Regions from separate parts of the Heliomicrobium sulfidophilum genome, predicted to be linked through region 3. Evidence: riboswitches for the same ligand, from Rfam matches in the RefSeq annotation. Region 3 holds a riboswitch; each other region holds the start of a gene.

Evidence for each region. Region 3 has a riboswitch for cobalamin ahead of AC0CW1_RS15835 (uroporphyrinogen decarboxylase/cobalamine-independent methonine synthase family protein). Riboswitches for the same ligand answer to the same signal wherever they lie in the genome.
Region 1: another riboswitch for cobalamin. It lies ahead of cbiD (cobalt-precorrin-5B (C(1))-methyltransferase CbiD); the one in region 3 lies ahead of AC0CW1_RS15835 (uroporphyrinogen decarboxylase/cobalamine-independent methonine synthase family protein).
Region 2: another riboswitch for cobalamin. It lies ahead of AC0CW1_RS14340 (AIR synthase related protein); the one in region 3 lies ahead of AC0CW1_RS15835 (uroporphyrinogen decarboxylase/cobalamine-independent methonine synthase family protein).

The regions. Positions count from the first base shown of each region.
Region 1 is NZ_JBVTZZ010000004.1:352,950-357,913, forward strand. It holds gene AC0CW1_RS03290 (dipeptidase) at 1-490, shown strand, start outside; gene AC0CW1_RS03295 (LL-diaminopimelate aminotransferase) at 902-2,083, shown strand; gene AC0CW1_RS03300 (hypothetical protein) at 2,185-2,460, shown strand; cobalamin riboswitch at 2,474-2,645, shown strand; gene cbiD (cobalt-precorrin-5B (C(1))-methyltransferase CbiD) at 2,738-4,036, shown strand; gene cbiE (precorrin-6y C5,15-methyltransferase (decarboxylating) subunit CbiE) at 3,949-4,964, shown strand, end outside.
Region 2 is NZ_JBVTZZ010000005.1:1,824,840-1,829,803, reverse strand. It holds gene AC0CW1_RS14355 (sensor histidine kinase) at 1-574, shown strand, start outside; gene AC0CW1_RS14350 (DMT family transporter) at 652-1,563, opposite strand; gene AC0CW1_RS14345 (ECF transporter S component) at 1,754-2,266, opposite strand; gene AC0CW1_RS14340 (AIR synthase related protein) at 2,346-3,098, opposite strand; cobalamin riboswitch at 3,209-3,384, opposite strand; gene AC0CW1_RS14335 (stalk domain-containing protein) at 3,454-3,969, opposite strand; gene AC0CW1_RS14330 (MarR family transcriptional regulator) at 4,107-4,529, opposite strand; gene AC0CW1_RS14325 (efflux RND transporter periplasmic adaptor subunit) at 4,693-4,964, shown strand, end outside.
Region 3 is NZ_JBVTZZ010000005.1:2,143,940-2,148,903, reverse strand. It holds gene AC0CW1_RS15845 (S-layer homology domain-containing protein) at 1-412, opposite strand, end outside; gene AC0CW1_RS15840 (adenosylcobinamide amidohydrolase) at 476-1,225, opposite strand; gene AC0CW1_RS15835 (uroporphyrinogen decarboxylase/cobalamine-independent methonine synthase family protein) at 1,225-2,292, opposite strand; cobalamin riboswitch at 2,427-2,616, opposite strand; cobalamin riboswitch at 2,786-2,971, opposite strand; gene AC0CW1_RS15830 (putative DNA modification/repair radical SAM protein) at 3,051-4,352, opposite strand; gene AC0CW1_RS15825 (sporulation protein) at 4,628-4,964, shown strand, end outside.

The DNA of each region.
Region 1 (4,964 bases), on a different contig from region 3:
TGAGCGGATGGAGAGCCTGGGCATGGTCATCGATGCAGCCCACATCGCGGCAGCCGGTTTTTGGGATCTCTGTGCCCTTTGTTCGAGGCCCTGGCTGGTCTCCCATACCTGTTGCCGCAGTTTATGCGATCACCCCCGCAACATCGACGACCGCCAGATCTATGCGCTGGCTGAGCAGGGTGGTGTCATGGCGATCACCTTCTACCCGGAGTTTCTTGGGGAGTCGAGGGCTGATGTGGAAGGCGTCGTCGATCATATCGAGCAGGCTTTTCAGGCTGGAGGAGGTTATGAACACGTCGGTATCGGCAGTGATTTTGATGGCGCTGACTGTTTCGCCCGCGGCTTGGAAAGGGCTGATTGTTTTCTCCGTTTGTGGGATGCTCTGGCTCGAAGGGGTTTTTCAGACAACCAGATCGGGGCTGTCGCCGCCGGCAACCTGATGCGCCTGTTGAACCAAACCCTTCCGGAGCGACCGGTTGATTCGCCCTGAATCCGCCAGTTAGGCAAAACGTCTAAAAGGGTAAATTCAAGTGTATGTGTTGCTGAACCGCAGGTAAAGAATAGAAACAAGCAACGGGACGAAAGGGGAGGCCACATGGAGCGTCGAGACCTCCATTGTGAAAATTGTCTGTACGCCGATCGTGTTGGTGATTGTCTGCCCTGTAATGAATGCATCGATGGCAGTGAATACGAGTCATCGATAGAAAAGGAAATGGACTGAAGAGGAAGCGCCGGGGAGCCGGCGCTTCGCTGTTTCAACGCTTGCGTTTCGTCATTTCTCGTTGACTATCGCCGTAGCTCTGGGAGACCTGGCAGCCTTTCCGACAGGGAAACCTTGAAACACCCCCGGGATGGGACTAGAATGAGAGATGAAGATTCTTTATCGGGGGAGATACATAGCATGTTTGAATGGAAACCGGCCCGCCGGATGGACAGCCTCTCGTCGGCCATGTTCTCGCGAATGGACGCGTTACGGCAAGAGGTGGAAGCTGGCGGCCTTGATGTGATCAACCTCAGCATCGGCAGCCCCGATCGCCCCCCAGCCCCCCATGTCCGGCAGGCGCTGATGGATGCGCTGGCGCGCGATGACGCCTACGGCTACGCTTTGACGGATGGATTGATCGAGTTCAAGCGTGCCGTCGCCGATTGGTACCAGGAACGGTTCGGCGTCACCTTAGACCCGAAGACAGAGGTCCTCTCGCTGATGGGTTCCCAGGATGGGCTCGGCCATCTCGGCTTGGCCTTGCTTGATCCCGGCGACATCGCTTTGGTCCCCGATCCGGGATACCCCATCTATACGGCGGGCGTCCTCCTCGCTGAAGGTGAGCCTTATCCGCTTCCACTGGAGCGGGAACAGAACTACCTGCCGGACCTGGATAGCATCCCGGAAGACATTCTTCGCCGGGCCAAGCTGATGATTCTGAATTACCCCAGCAACCCGGCGGCGGCCACGGCGGAGTTGGACTTTTTTACCCGCGTCGTCGAATTTGCCCGCCGCAACCGTATCATCGTCCTCCATGATATCGCCTATTCGGAACTGGCCTATGACGGCTACCGCCCGACAAGTTTCCTGCAAGCGCCAGGGGCGAAAGAGGTAGGCATCGAATTTCACTCTGTCTCTAAGTCCTACAACCTGGCCGGATGCCGCTTGGGCATGGCCGTCGGCAACGGCGAAGTCCTTGCTGTTCTGGCCAACCTGAAATCGAATATCGACTACGGCGTCTTCAAGGCGGTCCAATGGGCGGCTGTGGCGGCCTTGCGGGGGCCTCAGGAGATTGTCGAGGAAAATGCCAGGGCCTATCAGCGCCGACGTGATGTGCTCGTCGACGGCTTGGCCCGCATCGGCTGGCAGATGGATAAGCCGAAGGCCTCCATGTTTGTCTGGGCCCCGGTGCCTAAAAGGTTTGCCTCCTCCTACGCTTTCGCCGAGGAATTGCTGCGTGAAACGGGTGTCCTCGTCGTCCCGGGCAATGCTTTTGGCGAGCGGGGCGAAGGTTATGTGCGCATTGCCCTGGTTGTTTCTGAGGCGCGATTAGGTGAGGCCGTCGAAAGGATCGCCAGGCGGTATCGTTTCGAAGATTGATCGAAGTCTGTCTTGATGGTTGATCGAAGTCTCTCTTGTGGGATAGTTCGCCTGCCTTTGACATAAAATGGTGATAAGACACAGGCAGGAGGGCGGGACCCATGGGAGAAGGTATTCGCGAATCGCTGGAAGCGCTAAAGGATGAAGTGGACTACCTGCGCTCACGGCTGAATCAATTAAGACTCAGTCGCCGTGTGTTGATGGCCTTGTTGGAGACGGTGGACAGTGAACGGCGGGACGCCATCGCTCGCCTGGAGGCGGAAAATCGCCGCCTGCGCCGTTTGCGGCGAGGCGATGTCGAAAAAATCTCCCTGATCCGCAGTGACGACAGAAAAGTTCTTTGGATTTGCAGGAATGATTCAAAAGACGGCGAATAATTTTATGTATCACATTACGCATATTCGGGGCAGGCGTCACGTATGACGCAGGGAAGTCGGTGTGAATCCGACGCGGTGCCGCCACTGTGATGGGGAGGGCGCTTCTATAGCCACCGGGGAACCGGGAAGGCGAAGCGTGCCGATGAGCCTAAGCCAGGAGACCTGACTGCCCCCACCGCAAGAACCCGCGCGCTACGGGGGAGGTGACCGGACCGGGGAATGGTCATTTAATTCCTCAGGTTTTCATTTGTGTCAAATCCCACACCTTGCTGAGGGGGTGGGTTTTTTTTATGGGCGGGGAGAGTGGGAACAACTGCGAAAAGGCTATACGACGGGCTCCTGCGCCGCCGCTGCGGCCAAGGCGGCGACAGGGCTGATCTATGGAACCCTTGCCGAAGCATCCGATGATAGGACTGAGCTTCCCGCTGTTTCGAAGGGGAATGTATTTAATATGTTCCGCAAGGTGGATCGCTCCTTGCGAGCCGATCCATCTCAAGCGGATGAAACTTTCCTGCCCGATGACGAATTGCTGATGGTGGAGATCCCCTTGCCTCAAGGCGACCGGCTGATAGTCCGGGCAGAGCGGATCGACGACCATGAACCCTCAGTCATCGAGACTGGAAAAGTCACCTGCCAGGTGATCAAGGACGGCGGCGACGACCCTGACGCGACCCATGGCATGGCGATCCGTGTAACTGCATGGCCTGCCCCGGAAGGGATTCACATCGACGGGGGACTGGGTGTCGGACGGGTGACCAAACCGGGTTTGGCCGTTCCGGTGGGGGAAGCGGCCATCAACCCGACGCCGCGCGCCATGATCACCGACGCTGTCAAAGAAGCGCTTCCACCTGGCAAAGGGGTTCGCCTCATCGTCTGGGCGCCGGAAGGGGAGCGGGTTGGGCCATCCACATTGAACCCCCGCTTGGGCGTCGTCGGCGGCATCTCCATCTTGGGGACGACAGGCATCGTCAATCCCATGTCCGAAGAGGCCTTCAAACACAGCCTGGAACCGCAGATCGATGTGGCCTTGGCGGCCGGACACCGGACCCTTTTTCTGACGCCCGGCCATATGGGCCGGCGCGGTTTGGAGCAGCGGGGGGCGCCCGCTGACGCTATTGTGCTGATGAGCAACTTCGTCGGCCATATGCTGGACACCTGCGCCAAGAAGGGCGTTCAGGAGGTTCTCCTCTGGGGTCATGTGGGGAAGCTGGTCAAGGTGGCTGGCGGCATCTTTCACACCCACAGCCATGTCGCCGACGGGCGCAGAGAGATCATTGCCGCCCATGCAGCTCTCTGCGGATTGCCCTTGGAAATTGTCCGAGCGCTGTTGGAGGCCAACACGGCCGAAGCGACGGTGGAACTGCTCAAAGGGGCCCGACGTCTGGACTTGTTTCACCACCTGGCTGACGTGTCCGCCGAAAAAGCGGCACAACGCTTTGGAAGAACCGTTTCCGTCATATTCACCGATTTGAAGGGAGAACCGCTAGGGTGGAGTCGCCATGCAACGCTTCCGGGACTAGACCGGGATTTCCGGTCACCGTCGTCGGCATCGGTCCCGGCACAGAAGAATATTTGACACCGGCGGCGCTGCAAGCGGTCGAGGAAGCCGAATTGCTCGTCGGAGGTCCTCGGGCGCTGGCGCTCTTCGCCAGGTATGACAAACCTGGCAGGATCATCGACCGCCATCTCGATGATCTGATCGATTACATCGCGGCGGAACGTCTGTCCCGGCGCGTCGCTGTTCTCGTATCGGGCGATCCCGGCTATTACAGCCTCTTGCCTCGTCTGGTCCGTTCCCTTGGGGCCGACACGCTTAGGGTCATCCCGGGTCTGAGTTCCTTGCAGATGGCTTTCGCACGCCTCAAACTGCCCTGGCAGGAGGCTGCCTGGAAGAGCATGCATGGTCGACCTATGGGGGATGCCCTTGCTGCCCTGACCCATGCAGGGTGGGTTGCCTTCCTGACCGATCCGGACCATTCGCCCGAAGCGATCGCTGCTTACCTTGACGCACAAGGGGAGGGGGAACGGCGCGCCTTCGTGACGCGCAACCTCGGTTATAAAAATGAATCGGTTGAGGCTGGCACTGTACATACAATTGCACTCGCGAAAACAGGTGCATATCGACCGTCTCTTTTGATCGTACAGGGCGGCGTTGAGGCCAAATCGAACAGCAAACCGCCTGCCATCGGTTTGCCTGATGATGCCTTCGTCCGCGGCCAGGTCCCCATGACTAAGTCGGACATCCGGGCGCTCACGCTGGTCCGTGCCCAGGTCGGGCCAGGGGATATCGTCTGGGATGTGGGCGCCGGCACCGGTTCGATCAGCGTGGAAGCAGCCTTGCAGTCCCGAGGTGGAAAGGTTTTCGCCGTGGAGCGGGGCCAGGCCGGCTGCGATCTGATCGAAGCCAACGGCCGCAAGCATGGCGTGGACAATCTCGTTGCCGTGTTGGGCGAGGCGCCGGAGGCGCTGGCCGATCTGCCGGCGCCCGACGCGGTGATCGTCGG
Region 2 (4,964 bases), 320 kb from region 3:
GGAGGACCTCTTCGACCTGTCGAAGCTGGAGTTCGGTCAGCCGAGCTTCGACAGGAAGCCGGTTATGCTCCGCCCGTTGGCCGACGATTTGATTCGCAAATACGGCGCCGATATCCGGCAACGAGGGTGCCATTTTGAATCCACCCTGGACCTGCCTTGCGCCGCAGAGGGTAAATTCACGATAACGGTGGATACGATGCGCATCGAACAGGTGATGAACAACCTGATCTCCAATGCGCTCAAATACACGCCTCCCGGCGGGACGATCAGCCTGCGCTTTTGCTGTGAAAACCAGGGCGGAGGCGATGCTTCAGGGGAGACACCTGCCGCGTCGGCGTTGAAGATCAGTGTCGTCGATAACGGCCCCGGCATCGACGAATCGGCCCTTCCCTATCTCTTTGACCGCTTTTATCGGGCCGACCGTTCGCGTCAGGCAGAAGGGGCCGGCCTCGGCCTCGCCATCGCCAAGCAGATCGTGATCGCCCATGGCGGGCAGATCGGCGTGCAAAGCCAGCCTGGCATGGGGAGCCTTTTTTATTTCACATTGCCGGTTACTGCGACGACTCCTGAATGACAGATAAAAAGAAGACAATAGAAGCAGCCTCCCAAGGTCTTTCCCCGGAGGCGGTTTTTCATTTTTTCATTCGCCCTTTATGGGGACATGACCCTTTTCATCGGCTCTTTCCTTTGAAAGATGCCCGAGGCCAGCAAAGCGCCCCCGAACACCAGCGCCCCGCCGAGCCAGTGGTAGCCATAAAGGGGTTCCTGCAATCCCCAATAAGCAATGCCGGCGGCGTAGACGGTGATTAGATTCTGAAAGAGGGACGACACGGTAGCGCCGTAGGCTTGCACCGCCTGGTTCCACCAGTAGAAGGCGATGACTGACGCGAAAAGTCCCAAGTATACGGCAGCCCCCCACATCCAGGGTGCCGCCGGCTGACGGGTGGCGGCGGAAAGGTTCCAATCGAGCAGGCCCATGGGCAGCAAGAGGAGTGCGCCGATGGCGAAGGAGTAGCCCGTCGCAGCCAGCACAGGGACCTCTTGGGCCACCTTGCGTCCGGCGATGGTGTACAGCGCCCAGAGCGCCGTCGCCAACAAGACAAGCAGGTCGCCGGGATTAAAGGACAGTTGAGCCAACTGTTCCCACGAACCATGGGCCGCTACGACAGCGATGCCTACCACCGACAAGATGATACCGGCAGCCTGATTGCGCTGAATCTTCTCCCGATCGATGAGAAAGACGAGCATGGCCGTCACCATCGGGCTCAGCGAATTGATCAATGTGGCGTTTACCGATGTGGTGTAGCGCAAACCGAGATAGAGGACCGTGTTGAAGAGGCATACCCCGGCCACCGCCATCAAGCCGATCCAGCCCCAGGAACGCCGGGAGATCTTCCGGGCAGGGTATGTGCGAAGCGCCAGGGGCAGCATGATCAGCGCGGCGATGGTGAAGCGGATGCTCGATAAGGCGAAGGCCGGGATGGCGACGACGAGGAGGCGCCCCATGACGAAATTCGTGGCCCAGATGAGCGGCGTCAAGATCAGCTTATAAAACGGATTCAATGGTTCGACTGCACTGCCTTCCTATTATGGATTGCCACGTTGCTTCATTCTTTTTGTATGATTTTATCATACCACAATCACGGTAATCGGGCGAAGTTCTTGCAGGAAAAGAAAAGACCGCAGTCCTTGACAACTGCGGTTAATGTTGGCGTTGAAGATATGATTGATTCGTAAGGAGGATCCTCCGTCGTTACATGAACCTTCCCTTCGCCCCTCGGTAGGCGACTGCAGCTAAGCCCACGTTAACGGCAGAACCGGTAACCAGGAACGGCATGACAGCCGCCACAGCGCCCCAGCCGCCCATAAGCAGCATGGTCAATGACGAGACAACACCGTTGAGAAATACGCCGACGACGAAGGCCGCCGTCAAGCCAAAGCGATCATTCATCACATAAAAGACATAAGCCCACAAGGCCATCTGCACCGCGATGAAGAGATGGATGGGCAGAGTCAGGGGAAAGCCGACCACCATGGCGGTGAGCAGGTGACCGAGAGTGATGACGATCATCCCTCCCGTGGCGCCGAGGGCCAGGGCGGCGAAAAACCCGGGAAAGGAATCGAGCCCGATCGTACCGACCGGGCTGGGGATTTTGATCATCGCCCCGACGGCGCTCAAGGCGATGAGTACGCCCATCAAAGCGATTCCACGGACGCTTTTCCAGGACGCATGCGTTTCATTATAATGCATCTGCATGTTGCTCATGAGACAGACCTTCTTTCCATTTTTGTTGAAGAACCTGAACAAATGCTGGCAATCCTGCCGTCGTCCTCAGTGGCACCCATCATCCGCCTCTCTCCGCCAATTTGCCAAGATAATGAATGGGCGCTCCGGCGACCGTCAGGGGCTCCCTCTCGGCGGTAAAGACCAGGCAAGTTGACGGACCCGCCGACTTGTCAAGATCCAAGCCGGTATCCATCTGCCAGTCGCGGATCCGGCAACCGGCGTTTGCAGCCAGGTTTTCCGCCTCTACCCGGATCCCTCTTGAGCCGACAGGGACGACTTCTCGGACACCGGGCTGAGTCAGCAGCGCCCGCACATGTCCGGCCCGGGCGATCGCCTTCCCGTCCTCCGTCACTACCTCAGCCCCCACCTTGGGCCAGCCCAAGCAGTACACTTTATCGCCAGGCCGGGAAGCGCCCACACGCAACCCTGCTTTTTCGACGGCGCCCACGACGGTGATCCCGACACCGGTCTGCCGGGTGGGTATGTTTTTTTCGGTGCTGATGACCATGGGCAGGTCACGCTTTCCAATGGCCGCCAGTTCGTCGCGGACGCCTGCAATCACCTCTCCGCTCGTCGGATAGGGCTCGTTGGCGATGGCGACTGTCAGCGCCACCGGTTCTGCGCCGATGGCGAGCACCTCCATCAGGGCCACGCGGGTGGTAAAGATCCCGACGATGTAAGGCGGGACCTGGACAACATCGAGTTCCTTGCCGCCGATGGCGCCGCAGGAGTCGCAGGCGACCACGAGGCACTGCTCCTTCGCCAGGAAGACGACTTCCACATCACGCCCCTGGTAACCCAAGGATTTCACCTCCTTGCGCTTCTTACGATTAAGATTCCTCCGGAGAAAAGAAAAAGTTCACAGCTTCTTCGCTGTTGCCGAGGCAACAACAAAGAAACCATGAACTTTGCCATCATTCATGAACGGTAATGTTACAGGCAGGTCTCCTGACTCCGAATCATCGCCACTGCGCGCCTTCCCGGTTTTCCCAGTGGCATCCTGCGCAGGGCTCCTCGTTACAGTGGCGGGACCGTCCGGGACTTTCACCCGATTCCCTATTCTCCCCCGGAGGGGCACCTGAAACATCGCACTGAACTTTGATTGTATTATAAGGGACAATCTCTATCGTTTCAATCGGCGCGCCCCCGGTTTCTTTCGCGCTAACCTACTTTCTAGTCGAAAGGTATTCGGCCATGATCCTCTTTTCGATATCTGACAGCGTTACGGCCGCCGGCATCGTCGCTTGGAGATTCTCTTGAACGGGGTTACTTAAGATACGATAGATTTTCTCTTGATCGTACTTCGATCCGATGCTTCCCAGGTTGGGGCCAATCTCCAGGCTGCCTTCCGTCCCGAATTTATGGCAGGCAATGCATGCGCCCTTGCCGTCAAAAAGCTGTTTCCCGATGCGAACGATTTGTGTATTCACATCTGTTACAGAATGGATGAAGACGGCGTTGCTCGCCTCATCCCATCGGGCGATCGCTCCCAACGATTCTGCCAGCGACCCCACCGGAACATAGATACGATCTTCCATGACTAACGGTGCCCCACTGAGACTGTCGGTGATGTCTCGGTCATTGACGAAAATGCGCACCATGGCGTTTCCCCAGGCGCTCGACTGAAGTCCCAACAGGATCAGAAGTGTGGCTGTCAGCAGGATGGCCAATCTTTTTTTCATGTGCTCTGCTCCTTTGTTTTCGTGATAAAAACCAAAGCTCCCTTGGTTAATATTACCACGAAATATACTTTAAGCCTAGCACATTCTGCAATCAGCCCGACTTCTGCTCCCGCTTCTTCCTCGATGGATGTTGCGCGTCATCGTCCAACGGGCTTCAGTACACTGTTCATCTTCTCGAACCCTCCGACCACCTGCGCCAGATCTGCGCTGGAGAGTTCCCTCAGTTGCCCCTTCAACCGTTCAAAGCGGGCCTCCTGGATCGCCTGGATCGTCTGCGAACCCTGATCGGTCAGCGAGACCATGACGACGCGCCGGTCCTTATCCGACCGCTCTCGCGTAATCAAGCCCATACCGGCCAGTTTGTCCATCATGCCGGTGACGGCGCCGGAGGTGATGCCGATCTGGTCGGCGATATCGGTCGCTTTGCAAGTCCCCGACTTCCATAATATATACAAAAGAAAGATCTGCCCCTCTCCCAGGTTGCGCTCCGGGCCGATATCTTGGACGGCGCATTTCACATTGTAGAAAAAGACCTCCAACAGGTCCTTGATCGCGTTCAACTGTTGTTCCTTAACCGCTTCTTCCCTTGACAGTTCTTGTCCTCTCCCTTACGATGATAACGTCTTAGTCGCTAAACATTTTAGCATCTAAGATAAATATTAGGCTGGTTGAGACCGGCTGTCAATGAAAGCATCATTTGCATTTGGCAGAGGAGGATTTTCGGTGAAGAAACAAATCGGCGTCGGCCTGCTCGCCGTCACCCTGCTGGCTGCGGGGACAGGCTGCGGTAAAACGCCTGAGCCGTCAGCCCAGGAAGCGACAACCCAGGCGGTGACCGTCGCCAAGGCGGAACGGGCCGACCTGTCGAACGTGCTGACCTTTAGCGGCGCTCTAGCGGCGAAAGAGGAATTGAAGCTGGTCCCGAAGGGACAGGGCAAGGTGGCACGCATCAACGCCGAAGTGGGGCAGCGGGTCAACGCCGGCGATATCCTGCT
Region 3 (4,964 bases):
ACTCGTTGGCAAAGGGACCAAAACTGCCGTCGCCATTCTGGTTGGCCAAGAGGTATGTAATCAGGTTGTTTTTGCTTGCCAGTTCAGGCCCGATCGTGAGGGCATCCGACTCGGCGATCTGCTGCTTTTTCACCGATAGGGAATAGGGCGGCGTCCACTTGGCTGCGCCCAGATCCTCCTTTGCCGCAAGCAACGCGGCCGCCGTATAACCGTCAACGGCTTCTCCGTTATTCACTTTGCTGTGAATGAAATCGACGGCCTTGCCAGCCAACTGACCCGCCTTGACGGCCGGATCTTCTGACGCCGCCTGGGCTGTGAAAAGGGGAAAACAAAAGCTCCAAAAGAGCAGAAAAACCATCACCAGCGCCGTTGTCTTCTGGCTGCGCCGGTTAGCGCGATAGAAGGGGTGCAAAACCATCCATCCTCTCGTTCATCTATTTATTCTCCCGTATCTATGTTCTCGCCTGAATCTCCTTTATGTCCTTGCCTCGGCTTCCCTCGCCTCCGGCTCGCGGCGGCCTGTCGCTCTCAAATAGGCCATAACCGCCTGTCGAATGGCTGCGCCGGCGGTTACAGCAAGCAAGGCGCCGAGCCGTGTCGTTGGCCCCGCATACGCTTGCGGCGAGCCGCCTGCTCGGGCGGCCACCACCACAGCGTCTGTCCCCGTTCCGGTCGCCCAGTCGCCGGTCTGGGCGCAACGAACACCTAACTCCCGCAAGACGCGGCTTTTCGCCTCTGTGATCGTCTGAACGGCGTTGATCAGCGCCCCGTCGGTGAGGCGCTGATCGAGAAAGGCCATGATGTTGATCGTCCCCGGCGCCGGCGTCCCTTCCCAGCAAGGGGTGACACCGGCGGCGCAGGCATTGCCGACACCGGCTGTCACGACCACAAAGAGGTGAACGTCGCCGCACCGGCTCTGCATCCAGGCCGCCTGGGAGACCCAGGCGGCTGTCATCAAGGCGGTCGTTTGCTCCATCGGACAATCCGGAAAAGCGTCCGACAAAAAGGCGATCAACTCGCGTTGTGGCTGGCGGTCGTCATAATCCTTGCGCACCTGACGGTTGACGAAAAACCGTCTTTCGCTGATCCCCCCGCCGAGGATGCCGGAACTGACACAGCGCCAGGGCCCATCGGCGGCGATGAGGATGCACTCTTTTTCGAGGCGGCCGCGCAATCCGGGGAGGAGGGGAAGCCAGCTTCCCGGCGCCGGTGAAAGCGGTGTCATCAATACCAGCCCCAGAGCGTCGACACCTCGCGCAACCGTCCATAGATCGCTTCCGCCTCTTCCTCCGATAAACTTCCCGCGCCGCAAGCCGGGGTGAGCGCCGTCTGCCGGAGGAGCAGCGCTTCTGGAACGCCCAAGCGCGTCAATTCGTCGATCTGCTGGTGGAGCCGCCGCGTCAGGGAAAGGGCGCTTTCATGGGCAAAAGCGCCGGTGACCGGCACGATTCCCCAGGCCAGCCAACCGCCCCGTTCGAGAAAAGCGATCAGTTCCGGGATATGATCGGTAAGGGTATCGATGGAACGATAGGCGTCAAATCCGACGACATCTGCGCCGCTGGCAAAGAGGATGGCGCCATCGGTAGACCCGCAGACATGGATGCCGGCCAGGCCACCCATGCGTTTGATGGCCACGATGATTTCCTGCAAGCCTCTTTGCAGGTCTTCGGCGGTTAAGGAGTCCTGAGTACTATCGTCAAATCCGATCATCCCTGGCTCATCGATCATCAACAGCACGGGATGCTCGGTTCTGCGCAGGTCTTTGACCTGCCAGGCGGCGTTCATGGCACAGTTCTTGCAGAGCACATCCCAGAGGAGACGCTCATGAATGACGGCGCGCCCTTTGCCATCAACCACATTCAAAGCGAGGGTGAGCGGACCGAGGATCTCACCTTGGAGAGCGGTCACGTCCGTCCACTGGTGATGTTCATCGGCAATCGTGGATTTGAAGGCCAGGTAACTATCCAGGTCGATATGAAAGGGAGACTCTTCATGGAGATGGATCCAACAGGCCGCCTCATTCTCGTAGGCTTCATAAAAAGCGGCCAAGGCGTCGGGGAAGCTATCGGACTTTGTGTCGATCACCGGATAGCCGTTGCTTTTTCCTGTGATCAACCCTACCCGTTGCAACGGCGACAGCGCGGCAGCGAGAAGGCTGTCCCCGGCATACGTTGAATGCAGTTGGGGCCAATGGGGCATCTCTGGGCAGAACTGGCGGATGACCGCCATCGCGCTTTCTACATCACCGTGAGGCAGACTTCCGATTCCGGTGGTGACGCCAGGGTATAACATGGTGTGTCCTCCTTTTTTGTGTCGCCATGCAAAAACCCCCAGCCGATCGACTGGGGGTGAAATGATGAACAAATGGCCAAGCGCCATGAGATGCGCCTTTCCTATTCATCACCTCCCTATCCTCCGTAGGTGCGATCGGTGATCACGAACAGGCAGGTCTCCTGGCTCGGGGTCATCTGGGGCTCTGTCTTCCCGGCAGCATGCTGCCAGTGACATGGAAGAGCCTCATCACACCCTTACAGTGGCGGGACCGCGCCGGTTTTGCACCGGACTTCCCTTTTCACGCCTGCCCTTCGGCAGGCGACCTGTTCGCATGATGCAGTTGTTATTCCTTTCCTATGAGGAAGAAGCAGAAAACATGCCTTCTCGGCCCTTCGAACGCAAAAAACCTCAGCCTTTCGGCTAAGGTTATGGTTCTCTTGGGCCGTGACGCATCCCCACAAAGCAATGCATGAACGGCAAAGCAGACCACCTCCCTATCCGCGTAGGTACACCGGCAGTTTTAGAACAGGCAGGTCTCCTGGCTTGAGATCATGGGCCGCATCGCGTCTTCCCGGCATAGCGCCAGTGACATGGCACGGGGGCCTCCCTCTCACAGTGGCGGGACCGCGCCGGTTTCACACCGGCTTCCCTTTTCACACCTGTCATCGGACAGGTGACCTGTTCCCAGACCTATTCGGTTTATGAGTTAGTATGTTCGCGACGAACTATACGATTCCTTCATGGGCGCTTACTTTTTCGTATGCCGACTCCTTCCCTTATAAGTCTCCCGTCACCACCGACCAACGGTCCTCGATGGGGGCCGGCTCCCCAAACAAGGTCAACTGTTCCCCGCCAGCCATCCCCTTCGCTATCCCCCGCTCCGGCATGATCAACCGCTGGCGGAGGCTGGCCGCGTCCGGTCCGATCTCGCCGTAGTAGCAGCCGTTGCAGGTGATGAAGTAGCGCGCCCGCTTCATGACGACGCCCATCCGGCCCAGGTGCTCGAAGTGGATCCGCCCTACCCGCCGGGCGGCGAGGATGCGCTTGGCCGACTTGACGCCGATGCCGGGCACCCGCAGGAGGGTGCGGTAGTCGGCGCGGTTGATCTCGACGGGGAAAAAGCCGAGGTGGCGCAGCGCCCAGCCTGTCTTTGGGTCCAGTTCCAGGTCCAGGTTGGGGTTGTCGGCGTCGACGATCTCATCGGCTTGAAAGTCATAAAAACGCAGCAGCCAGTCGGCCTGGTAGAGCCGGTGTTCGCGCAAGAGCGGCGGCGCCGGCAAAGCCGGCAGGCGCGGGTCGCCGCTCACAGGCACATAGGCCGAGTAGTAGACGCGCTTCAGTTGGAATTTGCGGTAGAGGCCCTCAGCGAGGGTGAAGATCTGCCGGTCCGATTCGGGCGTGGCCCCGATAATCAATTGGGTGCTCTGTCCGGCGGGGACGAAGGCGGGCGTCCGGCGAAACTGCCGCCGCTCCTCCCGGTTTTGCGCGATGGCGCCGGTGATCTGCCCCATCGGCCGGAGGATGTTCTCCTTCTTCTTCTGGGGGGCGAGGCGGCGCAAGCCCTCACTGGTGGGCAGCTCGATGTTGACGCTCATCCGGTCGACGAGGGCGCCCGCCTCGGCGATGAGGCGGCTGTCAGCCCCTGGGATCGCTTTGAGGTGGATGTATCCGTTGAAACGGTATTCGGTGCGCAACTTGCGGACGGTCTGCACCAGTTGTTCCATCGTATGGTCCGGTCCCTTCTCGATGGCGGAACTGAGAAAGAGCCCTTCGATGTAGTTGCGGCGGTAAAAGTTGATCGTCAGGTCGGCCAGCTCGTCAGGGGTGAAGGAGGCCCGGGGGACGTCGTTGGAAACGCGGTTGACGCAGAAGGAGCAATCATAGCAGCAGACGTTGGAGAAGAGGACCTTGAGCAGGGAGATGCAGCGGCCGTCGTCGGACCAGCTATGACAGATGCCGGAAGCAGCGGTGCTGCCGATGGCGCCGGCCTTCCTCCCCCGGTTGCTGCCGCTGGAGGAACAGGAGACATCGTATTTGGCCGCCGTCGATAAGATTTTCAGCTTTTCGCTCAAGTCCATTTCAATCATCGCCTGTTCCATCAATATAAAAAGAAGGCCCTTTTATGGGGAATGATGATGCTCCAATGAGATAAGCCGATTGGTACAAGCGTTCCAATATCATCCCATTTTTATCATAACGGATCGACTTCCTGCAAGCAACCCGTACAGGCAGCTCTGTCATTGACTTGAAATTCTGCGTTGATTGAAACCCACATTCCGGTTACACTAGATCTGGAACATAGTGGAGAAATCAATCGCCGATAAGATTCCATGATGAAAGAGGAGGACCACAGATGAGTTTTTTCAAGAAAACTCTGGCCAGCCTTGGGATTGGCGGCGCCAAAGTCGATGCCATCTTCGATCAACAGACGGTGACAGCCGGTTCGGATGTGAGCGGCGTCATCCGGATCAAGGGCGGCGGTGTAGCGCAGCAGATTGAAAAAATCAGCCTGATGGTGATGACCCAGTACGAAAAAGAGATGGATGACCGCAAGGTGATGATGAACGCCCCGGTGCAGAAGGTGGATATCAACCTGCCCATCGAGTTGCAGCCAGGTGAGGAACGGGAGGTCCCCTTTTCCTTTCGCCTCTCCCCCTTCACCCCTGTCTCGGTCGGCCACACCCCTGTCT